One region of the Serratia surfactantfaciens genome, then DNA from elsewhere that is predicted to be linked to it. Evidence: predicted binding sites of a transcription regulator. Region 1 holds the regulator's gene; each other region holds the start of a gene.

The links. The regulator CRP, encoded in region 1, controls carbon source genes, mostly activating them, when cyclic AMP is high. The targets are predictions, from matches to a motif close to ATGTGANNNNNNTCACAT.
Region 2: aaeR (HTH-type transcriptional activator AaeR) is a predicted target of CRP. The motif match lies at 2,708-2,725, and genes of this name have one in related genera.
Region 3: msrB (peptide-methionine (R)-S-oxide reductase MsrB) is a predicted target of CRP. The motif match lies at 3,158-3,175, and genes of this name have one in related genera.
Region 4: cdd (cytidine deaminase) is a predicted target of CRP. The motif match lies at 2,796-2,813, and genes of this name have one in related genera.

The regions. Positions count from the first base shown of each region.
Region 1 is NZ_CP016948.1:4,099,270-4,104,322, reverse strand. It holds gene ATE40_RS19270 (YccS/YhfK family putative transporter) at 1-1,744, opposite strand, end outside; gene crp (cAMP-activated global transcriptional regulator CRP) at 1,794-2,426, opposite strand; gene ATE40_RS19260 (OsmC family protein) at 2,809-3,216, shown strand; gene ATE40_RS19255 (phosphoribulokinase) at 3,255-4,124, opposite strand; gene ATE40_RS19250 (YheU family protein) at 4,276-4,509, opposite strand; gene ATE40_RS19245 (hydrolase) at 4,506-5,053, opposite strand, start outside.
Region 2 is NZ_CP016948.1:3,899,542-3,904,594, forward strand. It holds gene aaeB (p-hydroxybenzoic acid efflux pump subunit AaeB) at 1-1,282, opposite strand, end outside; gene aaeA (p-hydroxybenzoic acid efflux pump subunit AaeA) at 1,282-2,217, opposite strand; gene aaeX (p-hydroxybenzoic acid efflux pump operon protein AaeX) at 2,225-2,428, opposite strand; gene aaeR (HTH-type transcriptional activator AaeR) at 2,743-3,654, shown strand; gene ATE40_RS18335 (hypothetical protein) at 3,645-3,989, opposite strand; gene ATE40_RS18340 (zinc ribbon domain-containing protein) at 3,986-4,261, opposite strand; gene uriH (uridine-preferring nucleoside hydrolase UriH) at 4,469-5,053, shown strand, end outside.
Region 3 is NZ_CP016948.1:2,192,278-2,197,330, forward strand. It holds gene ansA (asparaginase) at 1-77, shown strand, start outside; gene pncA (bifunctional nicotinamidase/pyrazinamidase) at 100-732, shown strand; gene chiD (chitinase ChiD) at 965-2,242, shown strand; gene ATE40_RS10330 (YeaC family protein) at 2,285-2,557, opposite strand; gene msrB (peptide-methionine (R)-S-oxide reductase MsrB) at 2,621-3,034, opposite strand; gene gapA (glyceraldehyde-3-phosphate dehydrogenase) at 3,383-4,378, shown strand; gene ATE40_RS10345 (D-hexose-6-phosphate mutarotase) at 4,463-5,053, shown strand, end outside.
Region 4 is NZ_CP016948.1:938,739-943,791, reverse strand. It holds gene ATE40_RS04555 (sugar ABC transporter substrate-binding protein) at 1-155, shown strand, start outside; gene ATE40_RS04550 (MFS transporter) at 287-1,495, shown strand; gene ATE40_RS04545 (CidA/LrgA family protein) at 1,634-2,041, shown strand; gene ATE40_RS04540 (CidB/LrgB family autolysis modulator) at 2,038-2,733, shown strand; gene cdd (cytidine deaminase) at 2,871-3,755, shown strand; gene ATE40_RS04530 (NAD-dependent malic enzyme) at 3,977-5,053, shown strand, end outside.

The sequences.
Region 1 (5,053 bases):
GAGTGACCCACAGCCGCATGTCAGCCAGATAGTTCGAGGCGAATCCCGGTTCCTGCATCGCCTGATTGAGCGCTGTGAACAGCGCATTGTGCGCCTGGTTGACCTGCATGCGGGCGTAGGCCAGCGAGGCGGCGTCCGGCTCGGGTTGCTTCAGCATCAGCCGCAGCGCGGCCTGATCGTTCTCCAGCGCCTGATGGGCATTTTTGCGCAGCAGCCCGCTTTGCCACTGCGGCCACAGCCAAATGGTGCCGCCGAACGCCAGCACGCAGCCGATCAGCGTATCGATCAGGCGCGGCACCAGAAAATGCGAGCCGTTCAGCGCCAGCAGCTGCAGGGTGTAAACCGCCGTGACCGTAAAGCCGATCACCGATAGCCCGTAATTCTTGCGCGAAACCAGGTAGGCCAGCAGCGTGATCACCAGCATGATGCTCAGCGTTTCCCCTTCCGGCAACTGCAGCTGCAGCAGACCCGCCGCCAGCAACAGTCCGGCGATCGTGCCCAGCGCACGGTGCTGAATGCGCACCCGGGTGGCGTTATAGCCGTTTTGACTCACCAGCATGATAGTGAGCAGGATCCAGTAAGGCTTCGGCAGGTTGAATACCGCCCCCAGGCTGCTGCCGACCGCCAGCGTTACCCCCAGCCGCGCGGCGTTGCGCAGGGCGGTGGATTTGAACGACAGGTAGCTGGCCAACGCCGGCCAAAACGGCAGGCGGTGCTGGCTGGGCATCAAATCGCGGCGGTACAGCGGGTGCTGGGTGCGCAGCAGGCGGGCGATGCGGCTGAAATGGTAGTAGCAAAACTGGCCGACCGGGTTGTCGGGATGCTGCGCCGCCATTTTTTCCAGCGCCGCCAGCTCGTGCGTCATGGAAAAGCGCTTCGAATGTTGATGGTAGAGAATATCGTGCGCCACCACGCGCAGCCGGCCGGCGATCACCTGGGCGTTGCGGCGAATGATCGCTTCGGCCTGGCTCTGCTCCATCAGCTTCTGCACTTCTTCCGGCAGATGCAGGCTGACGGTGATGTGCTCCTGCAGGTCCATCGCCACCTGAAAGGCGCGCTGCAGGCGCTTTTGATCGAGGTTGTTGGCGTGCGGCAGGAAATTAAGCTGTTGGTACAGTAGGCTGATCAGATCCATCACCTTTTGCTGGCGCACCAGCAGCGGCGGCAGCGCGGTTTGCGGGTCGGTGTGTTGGGTCAGCAGCGAATACTTGGCTTCGAAGTAGTCCGCCAGTTCCAGATAAAGCTGGCTCAACGTCTCGCGCATCGGCTGCTCTTTCCACAGTTTGAACCAGAACCAGGTGAATAAGCCGTACCAGGCGGTGCCGATGACGTACAACAACGGCGCCTGCCAGATTGGTACCGTGCCAGCCATGCTGAGAGCGAAGATGGCGGCCACCAGCGCCGCCGGCAACAGCCGGGCGTGCAGCGGGCTGATTTCGCCGGTGACGCCGAGCAACAGCGCCAGACCCAGCATCAGCGCCGGCAGCGGCAGATGCCACAGCAGGGCCTGTTGCAGCAGCAGGCTGCTGAGGGCGAACAGCGCACCGCCGACGATCAGCCGTTTAAAGAAGCGCTTATGCGGCGTGTCGAGACCGGCGATATTGCAGCAGGCGGGCACCAGAGAGAACATCAGGCCGAGCTGCAGCTGGCCGATCAGCAGGCCGAACAGCACCGGCAGGCACAACACCAGCGTTTGTCGCAGTGCGTAATTGACTTCCGGGTGGTAGATCAGACGACGCCACATGGCAGCGAGCAGATAAAAAACGGCGCAGATTGCGCCGTTTTTTCAGGGATTAACGGGTGCCGTAGACGACAATGGTTTTGCCGTGGGCGGAAATCAGGTTTTGGTCTTCCAGCATTTTCAGAATACGGCCAACGGTTTCGCGCGAGCAGCCGACGATCTGGCCGATTTCCTGACGGGTGATTTTGATCTGCATGCCGTCCGGGTGAGTCATGGCGTCGGGTTGCTTCGCCAGATTCAGCAAGGTTTGCGCGATGCGGCCGGTAACGTCCAGGAAGGCGAGGTTGCCCACTTTTTCGGAAGTGACCTGCAGGCGGCTCGCCATTTGGGCGGACAGACGCATCAGGATGTCCGGGTTCACCTGGATCAGCTGGCGGAATTTCTTGTAGGAAATTTCGGCCACTTCACAGGCGGTTTTCGCGCGAACCCAGGCGCTGCGCTCCTGGCCCTCTTCGAACAATCCGAGCTCGCCGATGAAATCCCCCTGGTTGAGGTAGGACAAGATCATCTCTTTACCTTCTTCATCCTTGATCAGCACCGCGACGGAGCCTTTCACGATGTAGTAAAGCGTTTCGGCCTTTTCACCTTGGTGAATCAGCGTACTCTTCGATGGATATTTGTGGATATGGCAATGAGACAGGAACCATTCGAGAGTAGGGTCTGTTTGCGGTTTGCCGAGAACCATTCGCTGTTATCCTCTGTTGTTATCGCTGCCTTGTGTCACAGGGGTCAGAGTTCCCTGTAAAACCCGCCTGTAGCCGCTGTTATGAGCGAGGGCTACCGGCAAGTTTTGAGGCGTGTCATAAAAATACGCTGTCGCTCTAGCATATTAACTTGCCGTAAGCGCTGCAAGCTACATTCTGTTAACATACCGGTAAAGGAGCCTTTCTCTGGGCGTTTCCCTGAAATGCAGTGTCCCGGAAAGATTTATTGCGGCTCTGTTTGTAGCACAGAGTAAGGCGGGTGTCTCGTGTTGTCTCGCTTCAGCATGATTAGCATCAGGTTACGTTGCCTGTTTCTATGCGAAAGCGTACTCTGATTTTAAGAAATCAACCGGAGTGACCAGAATGCAGGCAAGAGTTAAATGGGTGGAAGGGTTAACGTTTTTGGGTGAATCGGCCTCCGGCCATCAGGTACTGATGGACGGCAACGCCGGCGATAAAGCGCCCAGCCCGATGGAGATGGTGCTGATGTCGGTAGGCGGCTGCAGCGCGATCGACGTGGTGTCCATCCTGCAAAAAGGGCGCAATGACGTGCGCGATTGCGAGGTGAAGCTGACCTCCGAGCGCCGCGAAGAAGCCCCGCGGCTGTTCACCCATATCAACCTGCACTTCATCGTCACCGGTCAGGATCTGACCGACAAGATCGTAGAGCGAGCGGTGAACCTGTCGGCGGAGAAATACTGCTCGGTGGCGCTGATGCTCAACAAAGCCGCCACGGTGACCCACAGCTTCGAGATCCGCCAGCCGGCGTAATCGAGACGGAGCGCGGCCAGCCGCCGCGCTCAACGCGCTTATTCGATCTTCTTGCCTTCCAGCAGCCGCTGCACCAGCGGCGCCATGATCAGCTCCATCGCCAACCCCATCTTGCCGCCCGGCACCACCAGCGTATTGATGTGCGAAATAAACGATCCTTGCAGCATCGCCAGCAAATAGGGGAAGTCTATCTGATCCAGCCCGCGGAAGTGGATCACCACGAAGCTTTCATCCAGTGACGGAATGGCCTTGGCAGCGAACGGGTTGGAGGTGTCCACCGTCGGAACGCGCTGGAAGTTGATGTGGGTGCGCGAGAACTGCGGCGTGATGTAGTTGATGTAGTCTTCCATCGAACGCACCACCGAATCCATTACCGCTTCGCGGGAGTGGCCGCGCTCGCCGGTATCGCGGATCAGCTTCTGGATCCATTCCAGGTTGACGATCGGCACCACGCCGACCAGCAGATCGACATGTTTGGCCACGTCATGGTGCTCGGTGACTACGCCGCCGTGCAGCCCCTCGTAGAACAGCACGTCGGTCGGCGCCGGCAGTGGCTCCCACGGGGTGAAGGTGCCCGGCACCTGATTGTATGGCACCGCTTCGTCGTAGGTATGCAGATACTTGCGCGAACGGCCGGTGCCGTTCTTGCCGTAGTCGATAAAGCTTTGTTGCAGCAGGCCGAAGTCGTTGGCCTCGGGGCCGAAATAGCTGATGTGTCTGCCCAGATCGCGCGCCTTGCGGATCGCCGCGTCCATCTCCGGCCGGGTGTAGCGGTGGAAACTGTCGCCCTCCAGCTCGGCGGCGCGAATGTTGAGCTGCTGGAAGATTTTGCGGAACGCCACGCTGGTGGTGGTGGTGCCGGCGCCGCTGGAACCGGTCACCGCGATAACGGGATGTTTGGCAGACATGGTGGTTGTCACTCCGTGTTGAATGCGCCGGCGTCAGGGGATTATTGTGGCTCTTGTTGACGCTCTCTATGTCAGGAAAAAATGGTGCGCGCTGGTTTGCAATGCCCCATTGTTACCTGATTTTTTCCGTCAGTCATAGAACCGAACGCCACTAAATTTCTTCCTGCCCGGCGCGGAACTGGCCGCGCGGCATGATGTTGACGCTCTCGTGCAGTTCCGACCACACCAGCACCACGTCGCCGTTTTTCAGCTGGCGGCGCACGTCCTCCACCTTCTGCTCCAGCGAGCGCTCGTGCTCGCCATAATCGGTGCCTTCGCGCAGTACAAAGGATTCGATCAGGCTATTCAGGGTATCGGTTGTCAGCTCTTGCCAGGGAATGATCACGTCGGGATGTCCAGATAAGGGGAAAGCCAGGCCGGAATGCGATGCTCCAGCCACATGTGCGGTTTTTTCAGCGTGCCGCCGACGAAGCCGACGTGGCCGCCGTACTCGGTCAACTGGTATTCGATATTGCGCGGCAGGCCGGCGACGTCGGGGATCACCTCATGGGTCATGAAGGGATCGTCCTTCGCATGGATGATCAGCAGCGGCGTCTGGACAGCCGGCAACAGCGGCAGAGCGCTGCAGCGGCGATAATAGTCGATAGCGTCGCTGAAGCCGTGAATGCGCGAGGTGATGGCGTCGTCGAATTCGCGGATGCGCCGCAGGCCGTTAAGCTGTGACAGCTTGAGCGGCAGGGTGTCCGGGTAGTGCAACAACTTACGGGTGGCGTTTTGTTTCAACTGTCCCAGCAGGTAGCGCTGATAAACGCGAGAGAAGCCTTGCTCCATGCGATAGGCGCAGGGCTCCAGCATCAGCGGCGCCGAGACCACCACCGCCGCCTGCAGCAGGCTGTCGGCGCCTTGCTGCGCCAGATAGCAGGCCAGCA
Region 2 (5,053 bases), 200 kb from region 1:
GCAGGATCACCATGAAGAACAGGGAACCGACCGGGATCGCCGCCAGCATCCCCAGCACGAAATCCATCGCCACCATGCGTGGCGCCGGGGTACGCATCGCCAGCGAAGTGATCACCGCGATGATCACCATAAAACCGCTGCCGGATGTCCAACCGGTCCATAGCCACAGCAGGCTGCCGAAGGCCGTCGCCACGAAGGTGCGCAGGCCGTTGATCATCGCGTGGTGCCCTTCCGCCGAGGTCGGTTTGACCACGGTTTCCTTGCTCAACACGTCCTCTTCAACCGCGCTGATGCTGCCGTTGGTATGCACGCCCTTCGACAGCAGCAGGTAGCGCGTCGCCGCGCCGACCCAGCCGGTGATGGTCGGCAGCGTTTCATCGGAGCGATGGGTGGTCAGCACCTGGCGCAGCAGCTTCATGCGTTTGTGGATCTCCGGCGGGTTTTCCGCCGGCACCATCAGCTGCTCCCGCAGGCTCGCTTGCAACGCGTCCGGGTGATTCAGCAGGATCAGATAGGTTTCGCAGGCCTGAGTGATCAGCGTCAGCGACAGGGTATGCAACGCTTTTACCCGGCGATTGACCTTCTGCCAGCGCGAGGACTCCATCATCAGGTTGTTGCGCATGCCGTCCAGCGCCGTGGTGCTCTTCACCAGGTTGCTCCAGGCGCGGTCGATGTCCTCTTTATCGGCGTTGCTGATGCACATCTGCAGCAGGCGGTATTGATCCACCAGCAGTTGATCGACCGCCCGATCGATGTCCTGCTTGATCGAGCGCGGCGAAAACAGCAGATCCGCCAGCACGGCGCTGACGATCCCCAGCACGATCTCGCTGCAACGCTCAATAGCGAACTGCGGCGCTTCCAACAGATGGGCTTCGCTGGTGGCGACGGTGACGATGATGATCAGCGCGGTATAACCGGCCAACCCCCAGGCGTAAGAGTTTTCCACCTTGATCAGCGAAGAAATCCAGGTGCAGAACCCGGCCCAGATGCAGCACAGCAGCAGCATTACCACCGGCGCGCGGGCGGTGGTGATGATAATGATCAGGCCGACGAAGCAGCCGATAAAGGTGCCGATGATGCGCAGCCAACCGCGATGACGGATGGCGCCGGAGAAGGGTTCACCGCCGGCGGCAAAGGCCGGGCCGGCGGCGACGATGGCGGCGGTCATCGCCGACCACCGCGGGGTTTCCAGATTGAGGTGGAAGCCGACGAACAGCGCAAACACAATCGCGAAGCTGAGTTTGAAGGCAAATCTCAGCCGGATGAAGGTTGGGCTGTTCATCAGCCGAACTCACGCAGCCGGTGCATCAGGCGCACAAAAGGCGAGCCGCTGTCGGCATTGCGGTCGTTCTTGCCGACGATCACCACGGTCGCGGTAGTGCCGGCCGGGTACGGATGCTGCTGATCCTTGGCGTCCAGCAGGATCTTCACCGGCACGCGCTGCGCCAGGCGCACCCACTCCAGGTTGCTGTCGATCGACGCCAACCCTTTGCTGTTGACCGTGCTGCTGCTGTTGTTTACCGCCGCCGCCACGCTGTCGACGGTGCCGTGCATGATGCGGTTGCTGCCCAGCGGGGTGATCTCCGCGCGGTCGCCCTTATTCAGGCCGCTCAGCTTGGTTTCTTCCAGGTAAGCCAGGATGTAGAAGGAGTCTTTCTTCACTAACGCCACCGCCACCGAGCCGCGAGTGATGTATTCGCCGGCGTGTACGTTGAGGTTGGTGATCCAGCCATCGGCCGGGGCGCGCACCGTGGTGCGTTCCAGATCCAGCTGCGCCAGCTCGCGCGCCGCTACGGCCTTCGCCAGCTGGTGCTGCACGGTCTGCAGCGAGTTGTTCGACTGGTCGATCTCTTCCTGCGACATCGCCTGCACGCCCAGCTTCACGCGGCGGCCGGCCTCACGCCGTTTTTCCGCCGCCAGCGTCTGGTAGTAGGCGACGTCGGCGCCGGCTTCCGCCAGGGCCTGCTCATAGCGCGGCCGATCGACCACGAACAGCACCTGCCCTTTTTTCACCAGCTGGTTGTCCACCACCGGCACGTCGGTCAGCAGGCCGCTGACGTCCGGGGCGATCGCCACCACGTCGGCGGTGAACTTGGCGTCGCGCGTCCACGGCGACTCGGTGTAAAACACCCAGGCCTTGAACACCGCAACGATCCCCAGCAGCACAAGAATCAAAGTGATCGCGATCCGGGTTATTTTTATCGAAAAATTTTTCACAGCGACCTCAAACAAAAAGACATGAAATCAAATAAAACAGGCAGCAATACAGCGCGGTGTTAAACAGCGCCGGATGCCAGACAAAATCGTAAATCCCCGTCGGCTGCAGCAGGCGGCGCAGGAGAAAAAACAGCGCCAGCGACACCAACAGCTCGAAAAACACCGGCGGAAACGACAGTCCGAAGATGACCATAACCGGAAGCAAACTCATCACTTTTTCCTTATTGTTCACTGCGCCGGGGGACGACGGGCCTTGCCATTCACATTCTCTTTACATTTTAGCGTGCGCGCGCCACAAATCTTGACCGGACAGCTTGTCCAGGTCACGAACCCGAAAAAAGGTTAAACTTTGGGGCTGACATCCACGACAGGGATTGCGAGGGTGCCGGAGGAGCGGCAGGATTGCAGGGCCGCTCGCTCTCGCACGTTGGTAAGGTCTATTCACCCGACCACGTTATATTAGCCTGCTTACTATCAAGGCATCAACAATCTGTGATCTAAATCACTTTTAAGCCAGAGTGAATAATGGAAAGATTAAAACGGATGTCGGTATTCGCCAAAGTGGTTGAGTTCGGGTCGTTTACCGCGGCCGCGCGCCAGCTCGACATGAGCGTTTCATCGATCAGCCAAACCGTCTCGAAACTGGAAAATGAGCTGCAGGTCAAGCTGCTGAACCGCAGCACGCGCAGCATCGGCCTGACCGAAGCCGGCAAAATCTACTATCAGGGCTGCCGGCGCATGCTGCAGGAAGTCAGTGAAGTACATGAGCAGCTGTATGCGTTTAACAATACGCCCGCCGGCACGCTGCGCATCGGCAGCTCCTCCACCATGGCGCAAAACGTGCTGGCGAACATGACCGCCGAAATGATGAAAGAGTACCCGGGCCTGACGGTCAACCTGGTGACCGGCATACCGGCGCCGGATCTGATCGCCGACGGGCTGGATCTGGTGATCCGCACCGGGGCGCTGCAGGATTCCAGCCTGTTCTCTCGCCGCCTGGGGCAGATGCCGATGGTGGTGTGCGCCGCCAAAAGCTACCTGAGCCAGCACGGCACGCCGCAGAAGCCGAGCGACATGGTTAACTTCTCCTGGCTGGAATACAGCGTGCGGCCCGACAGCGAATTTGAATTGATGTCGCCGGAAGGCATCACCACGCGCATTTCGCCGCAGGGGCGTTTCGTGACCAACGACTCCTCCACCATGATCCGCTGGTTGAAAAACGGCGCCGGCATCGCCTACGCCCCGCTGATGTGGGTGATCGAAGAGATCAAACGCGGCGAGATCGAGATCCTGTTCAAAAGCTACCATTCGGATCCGCGGCCGATCTACGCGCTCTATACCGAAAAGGACAAACTGCCGCTGAAGGTGCAGGTGTGCATCAACTATTTAACCGACTATTTCGAGCGCGTAGCGGCGGTCTATCAGGGCTATCGCTGAGCGGCGCTCAAATAGCGGCGCGCCAGCGCGCCCAGCAGCATCAGCGCCAACATGCCGAGGCCCCACAGCAGCCAAACGGCGTAACCCGCCCAGGTCAGCAACAGAGGAAAATAGCTCGCCAGCCCGCTGCCCAGCTGTTTCAGCCACGGCAGCCAGGCGTCCAGCATCGTCTGCGGCACCAGGCTCAGCGCGCCGTTTACCGGCAGGGATGCGTCGCCGGCCGCCTCCGCCAACGCCGGGAGCCAGGCCAGCATACCGGCAACGCCCCAGGCCAGCAGCGTCCACAGCACCATCGCGCCGAGCAACAGCGCGAGTGTCCAACCGCCCCGGTTCACGGTACGCCGCCGCCGCACTGCGGGCAAAAGCGGCTGCCCGGCGGCAGCGGCGCGGCGCACTGCCCGCAGGTGGCGCTCACCGCGGCAAACGGCTGGCCGCAACGGTGACAGTAACGCGCGCCCGATTTATTCACCGCCTGGCATTCCGGACACTGCGGCCCCTGATCGCCATGCTGGCTATAGCGGTTGCCATGATGCCCGCCGCGGTGACCCGCGCGCTGATGACCGCCGTTAACACCACCTTGCCCCAACAACCTTTTCAGTAAGCTCATCACGCCTCTCCTCTGTGCATTAACGCTGAACCTCACTGTAAACCCTGGAGTAAACTCCAGGGTAAAGCCCGGCGAGCAGGATTTACGTTTCATTACATCGAATGATCGGCAAGGCTTTGATGTAGTTAACAAAATTCGCATCGGCATTCCCCCACCTCGCCGCACTGCGTTATGCTGCGGGAACCTCTCCCTGCATCAGGAATAACCATGAAAAAAATCATACTGGACTGTGACCCGGGGCATGACGACGCTATCGCCCTGCTGCTGGCCTGGGGCAATCCGCAGATCGACCTGCTGGCGGTCACCACCGTGGTGGGCAACCAAACGCTGGACAAAGTGACGCGCAACGCCCTGGCGGTGGCGCGCATCGCCAATATCACCGGCGTGCCTTTCGCCGCCGGCTGCCCGCGCCCGCTGGTGCGCAATATCGAAGTGGCGCCTGACATTCACGGCGACTCCGGCCTCGATGGCCCGGTATTGCCGGAGCCCCACCTGCAGTTGGATACGCGCCATGCGGTAGATCTGATCATCGATACGGTGATGGCTCATCCGCCCGGCAGCGTGACGCTGGTGCCGACCGGCGGCCTGACCAATATCGCCATGGCGGTGCGCAAAGAGCCGCGCATCGCCGAACGGGTCAAGGAAGTGGTGTTGATGGGCGGCGGCTATCATGTGGGCAACTGGAGCGCGGTGGCGGAATTCAATATCAAAATCGACCCCGAAGCGGCGCACATCGTGTTTAACGAAAAATGGCCGCTGACCATGGTCGGGCTGGATCTCACCCACCAGGCG
Region 3 (5,053 bases), 1.9 Mb from region 1:
GTCAGCCGCTGACGCCGGAACAAATCCGCACGCTGATGCAGCAAGACCTGCGCGGTGAACTGAGCATCAACGGTTAATCCACTGACCTAGGGAGTGGCGATGAAAACGGCCTTGTTGTTGATCGATCTGCAAAACGATTTCTGCCCCGGCGGCGCGCTGGCGGTCACGGAGGGCGACGCCGTCATTCCGGTCGCCAATCGGGCGATCGCCGCCTGTTTGGCGCGCGGCGAGCCGGTGGTGGCCAGCCAGGACTGGCACCCGGCCAATCATCGCAGCTTTGCGGTGAATTCACATGCGCAAGTCGGCACCCTCGGCGAGCTGGAAGGCCTGCCGCAGGTGTGGTGGCCGGTGCACTGCGCGCAAGGGAGCCACGGCGCCGATTTTCATCCCCAGTTGCAGCGGCAACACATCGATGCCGTTTTTCGCAAAGGACAGGATACGGATATCGACAGCTACAGCGCGTTCTTCGATAACGGCCACCGGGCGCAGACCGAACTGCACGATTGGCTGCAATCGCAGGGTGTCCGACAGTTGGCGATCATGGGCCTGGCGACCGATTACTGCGTGAAGTTCAGCGTGCTGGATGCGCTGGCTGCCGGCTATCCAACGCAAGTGATCGTCGACGGCTGCCGCGGCGTTAATCTGCAGCCGGGCGACAGCGAAAAGGCGCTGCAGGACATGGCGCACGCCGGCGCACAACTGGTTACCCTGTCACAGTTCCTCGCCAGCTAAATCCTCTCGGGTGCCATCGGCGCCCTTTTTGCGCGGCGGCGAAAATATCGACGCCGCTCACAATACCGCCCTTCTTCTCCGCCAGCCGCTTGTGACCGACAGACGCTTTTGCTGTTATGACTGCGACGCTTTTGACGTCAATCGGTTATACGCATCCGGGGCCCGCTGAGCCCGGCTTTATTGTGACCGCCGCTGGCGGTACGGTCGGCCTTGCCGACCCAAGGAGACAAACATGAAATTAACCCGAAAACTGCTGCCTTTGCTGGCAGCGGTGCAGTTGGCTATGGCCGGCGTCGGCTCGGCGCAGGCAGGCTATCTCTCCGTCGGCTACTTCAACGGCGGTGGCGACGTCACCGCCGGCCCCGGCGGTGATATCGACAAACTGGACGTGACGCAAATCACCCACCTCAACTATTCGTTTGGCCTGATCTACAACGGTGAGAAGGATGAAACCAATGCGGCGTTGAAAGATCCCGCGCGCCGGCACCAGATCTACCTGTCGCCGAAGGTAACGGCCGATCTGCAACGGCTGCCGGTGTTGCGTAAACAGAACCCCGAGTTGAAAGTCCTGTTGTCGGTCGGCGGCTGGGGGGCTCGCGGCTTCTCCGGCGCGGCCGCCACCGCAGAAAACCGGGCGATATTCATCCGCTCCGCGCTGCAGGTGATTGCACTGCATCAGTTGGATGGCATCGACCTGGACTGGGAATACCCGGTGAACGGCGCCTGGGGGCTGGTGGAAAGCCAGCCGGCAGACCGCGACAACTTCACCCTGCTGCTGAAAGAGCTTCACCAGGCGCTGGGTAAAGGTAAACTACTGACCATCGCCGTCGGTGCCAACGTCAAAAGCCCGCAGGAATGGGTCGATGTGAAAAGCATTGCCCCTCACCTCAACTACATCAATCTGATGACCTATGACATGGCTTACGGCACGCAGTACTTCAATGCCAACCTGTACGATTCAAAGCGCTGGCCAACCGTGGCCGCCGCCGACCGCTACAGCGCCGATTCCGTGGTAAAACATTATCTTGCCGCCGGATTAAAACCGGCGCAGATGAACCTCGGTATCGGTTTTTATGGCCGGGTGCCGAAACGAGCGACCGAAGCGGGCATCGACTGGGACAAGCCGGACGCCGCCAAACATCCGGTGACGCAGCCTTATTTCAGTGCGCGAGAAACCGCTCTGTTCAACGCGCTGGGGCTGGATCTCAGCAAAGACACTTACTTTAAATACCACGACATCGTCAGCAAACTGCTCAACGATCCGCAGCGCCGTTTCCGCGAGCACTGGGATGACGACGCCAAAGTGCCTTATCTGACGCTGCAATCCGCCACAGGCAAACCGCTGTTCGCTATCTCCTACGAGAACCCGCGTTCGGTGGCCATCAAAGCCGAATACATCAAAAGCCAGGGATTGGGCGGTGCGATGTTCTGGGAATACGGCGCGGACGACAACAACCGGCTGGCGCAACAGCTGGCGGAATCGCTGGGGATTAAGAGCGAGAAACGGTAAATCGACGGGGCGATGGCGACATCGCCCCGCTTTAGGAACAGCTTACTGCGGTTTGAGTTTGACCAGCGGCTCAGCAACGAACTGCTGCTTCAGTTCTTGCTTGCTCTTCATCACGATCTGCCCGTCGGTGCCGATGCTCATGTGCTGCGGATCGACGTTGTTCATCGACTGCCACAGCATCACCGCCTGCAGGCTGTTTTCCTTCTGCTCAGGCGTCAGCGCCACGCCGTCCGGCCACTTGCCCAGCTCAACCGCCTGCACCAGGCGCTGGTATATCTCGGGCGTCATCGCCGCAATCAGATCTTTCACGTCCATCAGAGCCCTTCTCGCTTACGGATGAATAATTAGCTGAATCGATTTTGTTGGTTAAATTACCACTTAACCGGCCGTTTGGTCGCCATTCTCACCGTCGGTGAAGCTCAGCGAAGCGGAGTTGACGCAGTAACGCTCGCCGGTCGGTTGCGGACCGTCGGGGAAAACGTGCCCCAGGTGCGCGTCGCAGTGGCCGCAGCGGATTTCAACACGATGCATATTATGAGAGTTATCATCGAGATAACGAATCGCATCGGCGGAAACCGGCTCATAAAAGCTCGGCCAGCCGCAGCCGGAATCGTATTTGGTTTCGGAATAGAACAGCGGCTGGTTACAACACAGACAATGGTACACGCCCTCACGCTTATTGTGCAGCAATTTGCCGCTGAACGGCGCTTCGGTGCCGCGCTGTTGCGTCACATAACGTTGGATTTCATTCAGTTCCGTGACCGGATGACCGGGGGTTGTCTCTTTAGCCATTTGTGCTTATCTCTGAATGTGGATAATGTCAACGAAAACAATGATTAATAATAACAAAAAATTAACACCGCTGCAGGGTTTTTTGGCCTAAACTGTAGCCCATAAAGGCCACGTCACGATGATATGTGATAACGATCACACATCTTGCGCATGCTGACTTTATACTTGGCGGCTTGTCCCCATATAACGGATAAGGCCGAGCGCAAATGGACTGTGCAATAAGCGTGCAAAACCACCCTTCCGGTTTGACTTGCCGCAAGAATTGACACGATTCCGCTTGACGCTGGGTAAGGTTTTTGTAATTTTACAACCAACCTTTTATTCACTAACAAATAGCTGGTGGAATATATGACTATCAAAGTAGGTATCAACGGTTTTGGCCGTATCGGTCGCATTGTTTTCCGTGCTGCTCAAGAGCGTTCTGACATCGAGATCGTTGCAATCAACGACCTGTTGGATGCAGAGTACATGGCTTACATGCTGAAGTATGACTCTACTCACGGCCGTTTCAACGGTACGGTAGAAGTTAAAGACGGCCACCTGGTTGTTAACGGCAAAACCATCCGTGTTACCGCAGAGAAAGACCCGGCTAACCTGAAGTGGAACGAAGTGGGCGTTGACGTGGTTGCTGAAGCGACCGGTATCTTCCTGACCGACGAAACCGCACGTAAACACATCACCGCTGGCGCTAAGAAAGTCGTTCTGACTGGCCCATCCAAAGATGCGACCCCAATGTTCGTGCGCGGCGCTAACTTTGACAAATATGCCGGCCAGGACATCGTGTCCAACGCCTCTTGCACCACCAACTGCCTGGCGCCACTGGCTAAAGTCATCAACGACAACTTCGGTATCGTTGAAGGCCTGATGACCACCGTTCACGCGACCACCGCTACTCAGAAAACCGTTGATGGCCCGTCCCACAAAGACTGGCGCGGCGGCCGCGGCGCATCCCAGAACATCATCCCTTCTTCTACCGGCGCAGCGAAAGCGGTTGGCGTGGTTCTGCCAGAGCTGAAAGGCAAACTGACCGGTATGGCGTTCCGCGTACCAACTCCTAACGTATCCGTTGTTGACCTGACCGTGCGTCTGGAAAAAGCGGCTACCTACGAAGAAATCAAGAAAGCCATCAAAGACGCCGCTGAAGGCTCGATGAAAGGCGTTCTGGGCTATGTTGAAGACGACGTGGTTTCCACCGACTTCAACGGCGAAGTGCTGACTTCCGTATTCGATGCCAAAGCCGGTATCGCACTGAACGACAACTTCGTGAAACTGGTTTCCTGGTACGACAACGAAACCGGTTATTCCAACAAGGTTCTGGATCTGATCGCTCACATCTCCAAGTAATGGCGTGATGTTAAGCTGATAGTAAGGGCGACATTTTTGTCGCCCTTTTTTATTTGTCTCTCCGGCAAACAATAAGGTAATGAAATGAACGAGAAAATTTTCACCCTGCCCGTTTCCGAACAGATTTCTCCTTACATCAGCCAACGTCAACTCGACGAGCTGGGTGTGGTTGTGGTGTCGCATCCGAAAGTGCGCGCAGCCGTCGCGCTGCAGGGCGCCCATTTGCTGGCCTGGCAGCCCAGCGGCGAGCAGCCGGTGATTTGGCTCAGCAGCAATACCCCTTTCGCTAAAGGCAAGGCCATCCGCGGCGGCGTGCCGATCTGCTGGCCGTGGTTCGGCCCAGCCGGGCAACCTTCGCACGGTTTTGCCCGCAACCAGCCCTGGAGCCTGACGGCGCACGATGAAGATGACAACGGCGTCATCCTGACCTTTACGCTGAAAGACAACGAACAGACCCGCAAACTGTGGCCGCACGCCTTCACGCTGATCGCCCGCTTCAAGCTGGGTGCAGAGTGCGAGATCGAACTGGAATCGCACGGCGATTATCAAGCCACTGCGGCGCTGCACAGCTACTTCCAGGTCGGCGACATCGACCGAGTCAGCGTAGCGGGCCTGGGCGAGCCGTATATCGATAAGGTGGCGGGCGGCATCGAAGCGCGCCAGTCCGGCGAAGTG
Region 4 (5,053 bases), 2.0 Mb from region 1:
AGTTCAAAGCGACGGTCATTCCGCAAGCGCTGTTACTGGCGCAGCCGGGGCCGGTCAACGTCGCCGGCCTGGCGAAGATCATCCCCGGCTGGGGCAGCAGCAGCGATTTCGTTCAGCCGTGGTTCGCCACGCTGCAGGCAGAACACGGTAAATAATGCTGTTTTTCACGGGGCTGCCGACGCAGCCTCTGTTTTTCAACTAATTATCGGCCTCCACCTTCCGTCCCCGCCAAAATGCGCTATGTTATTTGCATCGCCTAATAACTGTATGCATAAACAGGTTTCGAATGAAGGGATTCCCCTCGCAGATTAACGTGCTGCTGGCCAGTTCGCTGGTGTTGACCATCGGTCGCAGCGTCACGCTGCCGTTCATCACCATCTACCTTACCGAGCATTTCCACCTGTTGCCGAAGAGCGTGGGCGTGATCCTGGGCATCAGCCTCACCCTCGGCATCATCGCCAGCCTGTACGGCGGCTATCTGGTGGACAAATTCAGCAAAAATCGCCTGATCCTGCTGTCGATTTTATTGTTTGCGCTCAGCTTCTTCGCCATTCCCTGGATCCCGCGCCCCGGCGGCGTGATCGTGGTGCTGGCGATCCTGCACACCTGTTATTCGGTGCTGAGCATCACCATCAAGGCCTGCTTCGCCGACTGGTTGCCGGTCGAGCAGCGCATCAAGGCTTTCTCAATCAACTACACTCTGGTCAACGTCGGCTGGGCGATCGGCTCGGCGCTCGGCGTACTGGTGGCCGGCCTCAACCCGCTGCTGCCGTTTTACCTGTCGGGTGGGTTGGCGCTGGCGACGGTGGCGGCGCTGAGCCTGCGCTTGCGCGGGCGGGAACAGCACGCAGCCCCTATCGCCGCATCAGCCTCACTACCCAACTTCCGCCAGACGCTGACCATCTTGCGCAGCGATCGCCGGCTGATCTACTTCACCCTCGGCAGCACCCTGGGCGCCGTGGTGTTCGGACAGTTCACCGGCTATCTGTCGCAGTACCTGATCACCGTTTCCAGCGCCGAGTTCGCCTACAAAATCATCGGGCTGGTGATGATCGTCAACGCCAGCATCGTCATCGCCCTGCAATACCTGCTCAGTCGCGGCATGCGCCAGGAAAACATGCTGCGCTGGCTGGCGCTGGGCACGCTGTTTTTCATCGTCGGGCTGCTCGGCTTTATGGTCGCCGGCGAGGCGGTCTGGCTGTGGCTGGCGGCGATGGCGGTGTTTACCCTCGGCGAAATCATCGTTATCCCGGTGGAATACATGTTCATCGACTTTATCGCGCCGCCGCACCTGAAAGGCAGCTACTATGGGGTACAGAACCTCAGCGCGCTGGGCGGCGCCATCAACCCAGTGCTGTGCGGGGTGCTGCTCAGCTACGCCGCGCCGCCGTTGATGTTCGTGATGCTGATCGTCGCCGCGCTGCTCAGCCTGCTGTTTTTCTTCCTCGGCCATCGGCTGGCGGAACAGGCGACGACGGCTGAAGATGCACCTTAATCCGGCGCGCTACACTTAATCCAGGCTGTCAACCCAACGATCGTGCATGGCGGCCATAGCGAGAATTCATGGTGCGATCTGTGGCATGGCTCACAGTTTAATTGTATGATGAATGCATCAGTTAAACGGGAAAAGACAATGGCCAACGTGCTCACACTCTGCTGGAAATACCTCAGGGCCCTGCTCCTCATCTACCTTTGTCTGTTCGTCGGCAACGCGCTGGCGGCGCTGCTGCCGTTCGCCATTCCCGGCAGCATCCTCGGCATGCTGCTGCTGTTCGCCCTGCTTTCCACCCAGATCCTGCCGGCCAAGTGGGTTAAACCCGGCTGCCATTTACTGATCCGCTATATGGTGCTGCTGTTCGTGCCGATCGGCGTCGGGGTCATGAAATACTACGACCAGATCGTGGCGCACCTGGGCCCGCTGGTTATCTCTTGCCTCATCAGCACGCTGATGGTGCTGGTGGTGGTCGGCTATACCTCACATTATTTCCACCGCGAGCGCCGCATCGTCGGTAAGCCCGACGATACGGAGGGCAACCCATGATCCATGAAATCTGGTGGTCGCTGCCGCTGACGCTGGCGGTCTATTTCGCCGCGCGCTGGCTGGCGCGCAAACTGAACATGCCGCTGCTCAACCCGCTGCTGGTGTCCATGGCGGTGATCATCCCGCTGCTGCTGCTCACCGGTATCCCCTATGAGCGCTATTTTCAGGGCAGCAGGATCCTCAACGATCTGCTGCAGCCGGCGGTCGTCGCGCTGGCCTTCCCGCTGTATGAGCAGCTGCACCAAATTCGCGCGCGCTGGAAGTCGATTATCGCGGTGTGCTTCATCGGCAGCCTGACCGCCATGATCAGCGGCGGCGCCATCGCCCTGTGGCTGGGCGCTACGCCGGAAATCGCCGCTTCTATTCTGCCGAAATCGGTCACTACGCCAATCGCCATGGCCGTCGCGGACTCGCTCGGCGGTATTCCGGCGATCAGCGCGGTCTGCGTCATTTTCGTCGGCATCCTCGGCGCCGTGTTCGGCCATACGCTGTTCAACCTGTTGAAAATCACCACCCACTCGGCGCGCGGCCTGGCGATGGGCACCGCATCTCACGCGCTGGGCACCGCGCGCTGCGCGGAGATGGACTACCAGGAAGGCGCCTTCGGCTCGCTGGCGCTGGTGATCTGCGGCATCATCACCTCACTACTGGCGCCATTTCTGTTCCCGGTGCTGCTGCACCTGTTCGGTTAAACAGGATTAAACTTGCGATACATCTCGCATTTATGTATTTCATTGCATTGATTTCATCAATTAAGAGATATTGGTCACACTTTAATGTTGCCGCGCTGCCTAGAATGTTATCCCGTTAACCTGTAGAGAGACCTTCTATGCATCCGCGTTTTCACACCGCTTTCAGCGCACTGCCCGCGACACTGCAATCCGCCCTGCAGCCCTATCTGGACGCGTCCGACTTTCCGGCGATGTTCACGGCCGAGCAAGCGGCGGCGATCCGCTCAGGCTGCGGACTGGACGATGACGCGCTGGCATTCGCTCTGCTGCCGCTGGCGGCGGCCTGCTCGTTAACCCCGATATCGCATTTCCACGTCGGCGCCATCGCGCGCGGGCAGAGCGGCAATCTCTATTTCGGCGCCAATATGGAGTTCAGCGGCGCGCCACTGCAGCAATCCGTGCATGCGGAACAGAGTGCGGTGACGCACGCCTGGCTGCGCGGCGAAAAAGCGCTGGCCTCGGTCACCGTCAACTACACGCCGTGCGGCCACTGCCGCCAGTTTATGAATGAGCTGAACAGCGGCGGCGAGCTGCAAATCCGCCTGCCGGGTCGCGCGCCGGCCACGCTGGCGGACTATCTGCCGGACGCCTTCGGCCCGAAAGATCTGGATGTCGCCTCACTGCTGATGGACGAGGTCGATCACGGCCATCAGCTGGCGTTGAACGATGCGTTGGCGCAAGCGGCGCTGGCGGCGGCCAACCGAAGCCACGCGCCATACAGCCGCGCCCATAGCGGCGTGGCGCTGGAAACGGCAGACGGCAACATCTACGCCGGCCGCTATGCGGAAAACGCCGCCTTCAACCCGAGCCTGCCGCCGCTGCAGGCCGCGCTGATCCTGCTGAACCTCTCCGGCGGCGACTGCCAGAACATCCGCCGCGCCGTGCTGGCCGAACCGCAGGACGCGATCATCAGCCAATGGGACGCCACCCGCGCCACCCTGGCGGCGCTGGGCTGCCAGAACGTCAGCCGCACCGCGTTCTAAGCGCACCACGGCGGAGCCATCCGGTTCCGCCGCTAACAGCCCCGCCCGCCAAATACAATGCCCCGACGCCGCCGTAGACACTTTATTTAGTTAAAAAATCATTTGATTGTCGATAATTACGCCAACCTGGTTCATCATCTGGCAACAAATGCTGTACATCTGCTCTTTATCTTTTAGGATCGTCGGCAATAAAGTTATCTGATACGTGAAGAGTAAAACTGATGGAACTAGAATACGAAAGCAAACGCCCGCTCTACATCCCTTACGCCGGCCCAATTCTGCTGGAATTTCCGCTGCTGAACAAAGGCAGCGCTTTCACCGAGGAAGAACGTAGCCACTTCAACCTGCACGGCCTGCTGCCGGAAGCGGTGGAAACCATCGAAGAACAGGTGGAACGCGCCTACCGCCAGTATCAGGATTTCAAGAACGATAACGATAAGCACATCTATCTGCGCAACATCCAGGACACCAACGAAACCTTGTTCTACCGCCTGCTGGACTCGCACCTGAGCGAGATGATGCCGATCATCTACACCCCGACCGTCGGCGAGGCCTGCGAACACTTCTCCGATATCTACCGCCGCGCGCGCGGGTTGTTCATCTCCTACCCGAACCGCGATCGCATCGATGACATGCTGCAAAACGCCACCAAGCAGAACGTCAAGGTGATCGTGGTCACCGACGGCGAACGCATCCTCGGCCTGGGCGATCAGGGTATCGGCGGCATGGGGATTCCGATCGGCAAGCTGTCGCTGTATACCGCCTGCGGCGGCATCAGCCCGGCCTACACACTGCCGGTGGTGCTAGACGTCGGCACCAACAACCCGCAGCGTCTCAACGATCCGCTGTACATGGGCTGGCGCCATCCGCGCATCTCCGGCGAAGAGTACCACGCCTTTGTCGAAGAGTTTATTCAGGCGGTCAAACGCCGCTGGCCGAACGTGCTGCTGCAGTTCGAAGACTTCGCGCAGAACAACGCCACCCCGTTGCTGAACCGCTACCGCGACGAGATCTGCTGCTTCAACGATGACATTCAGGGCACCGCTGCGGTCACCCTCGGCAGCCTGATCGCCGCCAGCCGCGCCGCCGGCAGCCAGCTGCGCGATCAAACCGTCACCTTCCTCGGCGCCGGTTCCGCCGGCTGCGGCATCGCCGAGCAGATCATCGCGCAGATGAAGTCCGAAGGGTTGAGCGAAGACGAAGCGCGCGCCCGCGTGTTCATGGTCGACCGTTTCGGCCTGCTGACCGACAAGCTGCCGAACCTGCTCGATTTCCAGAGCAAGCTGGTGCAGAAGAGC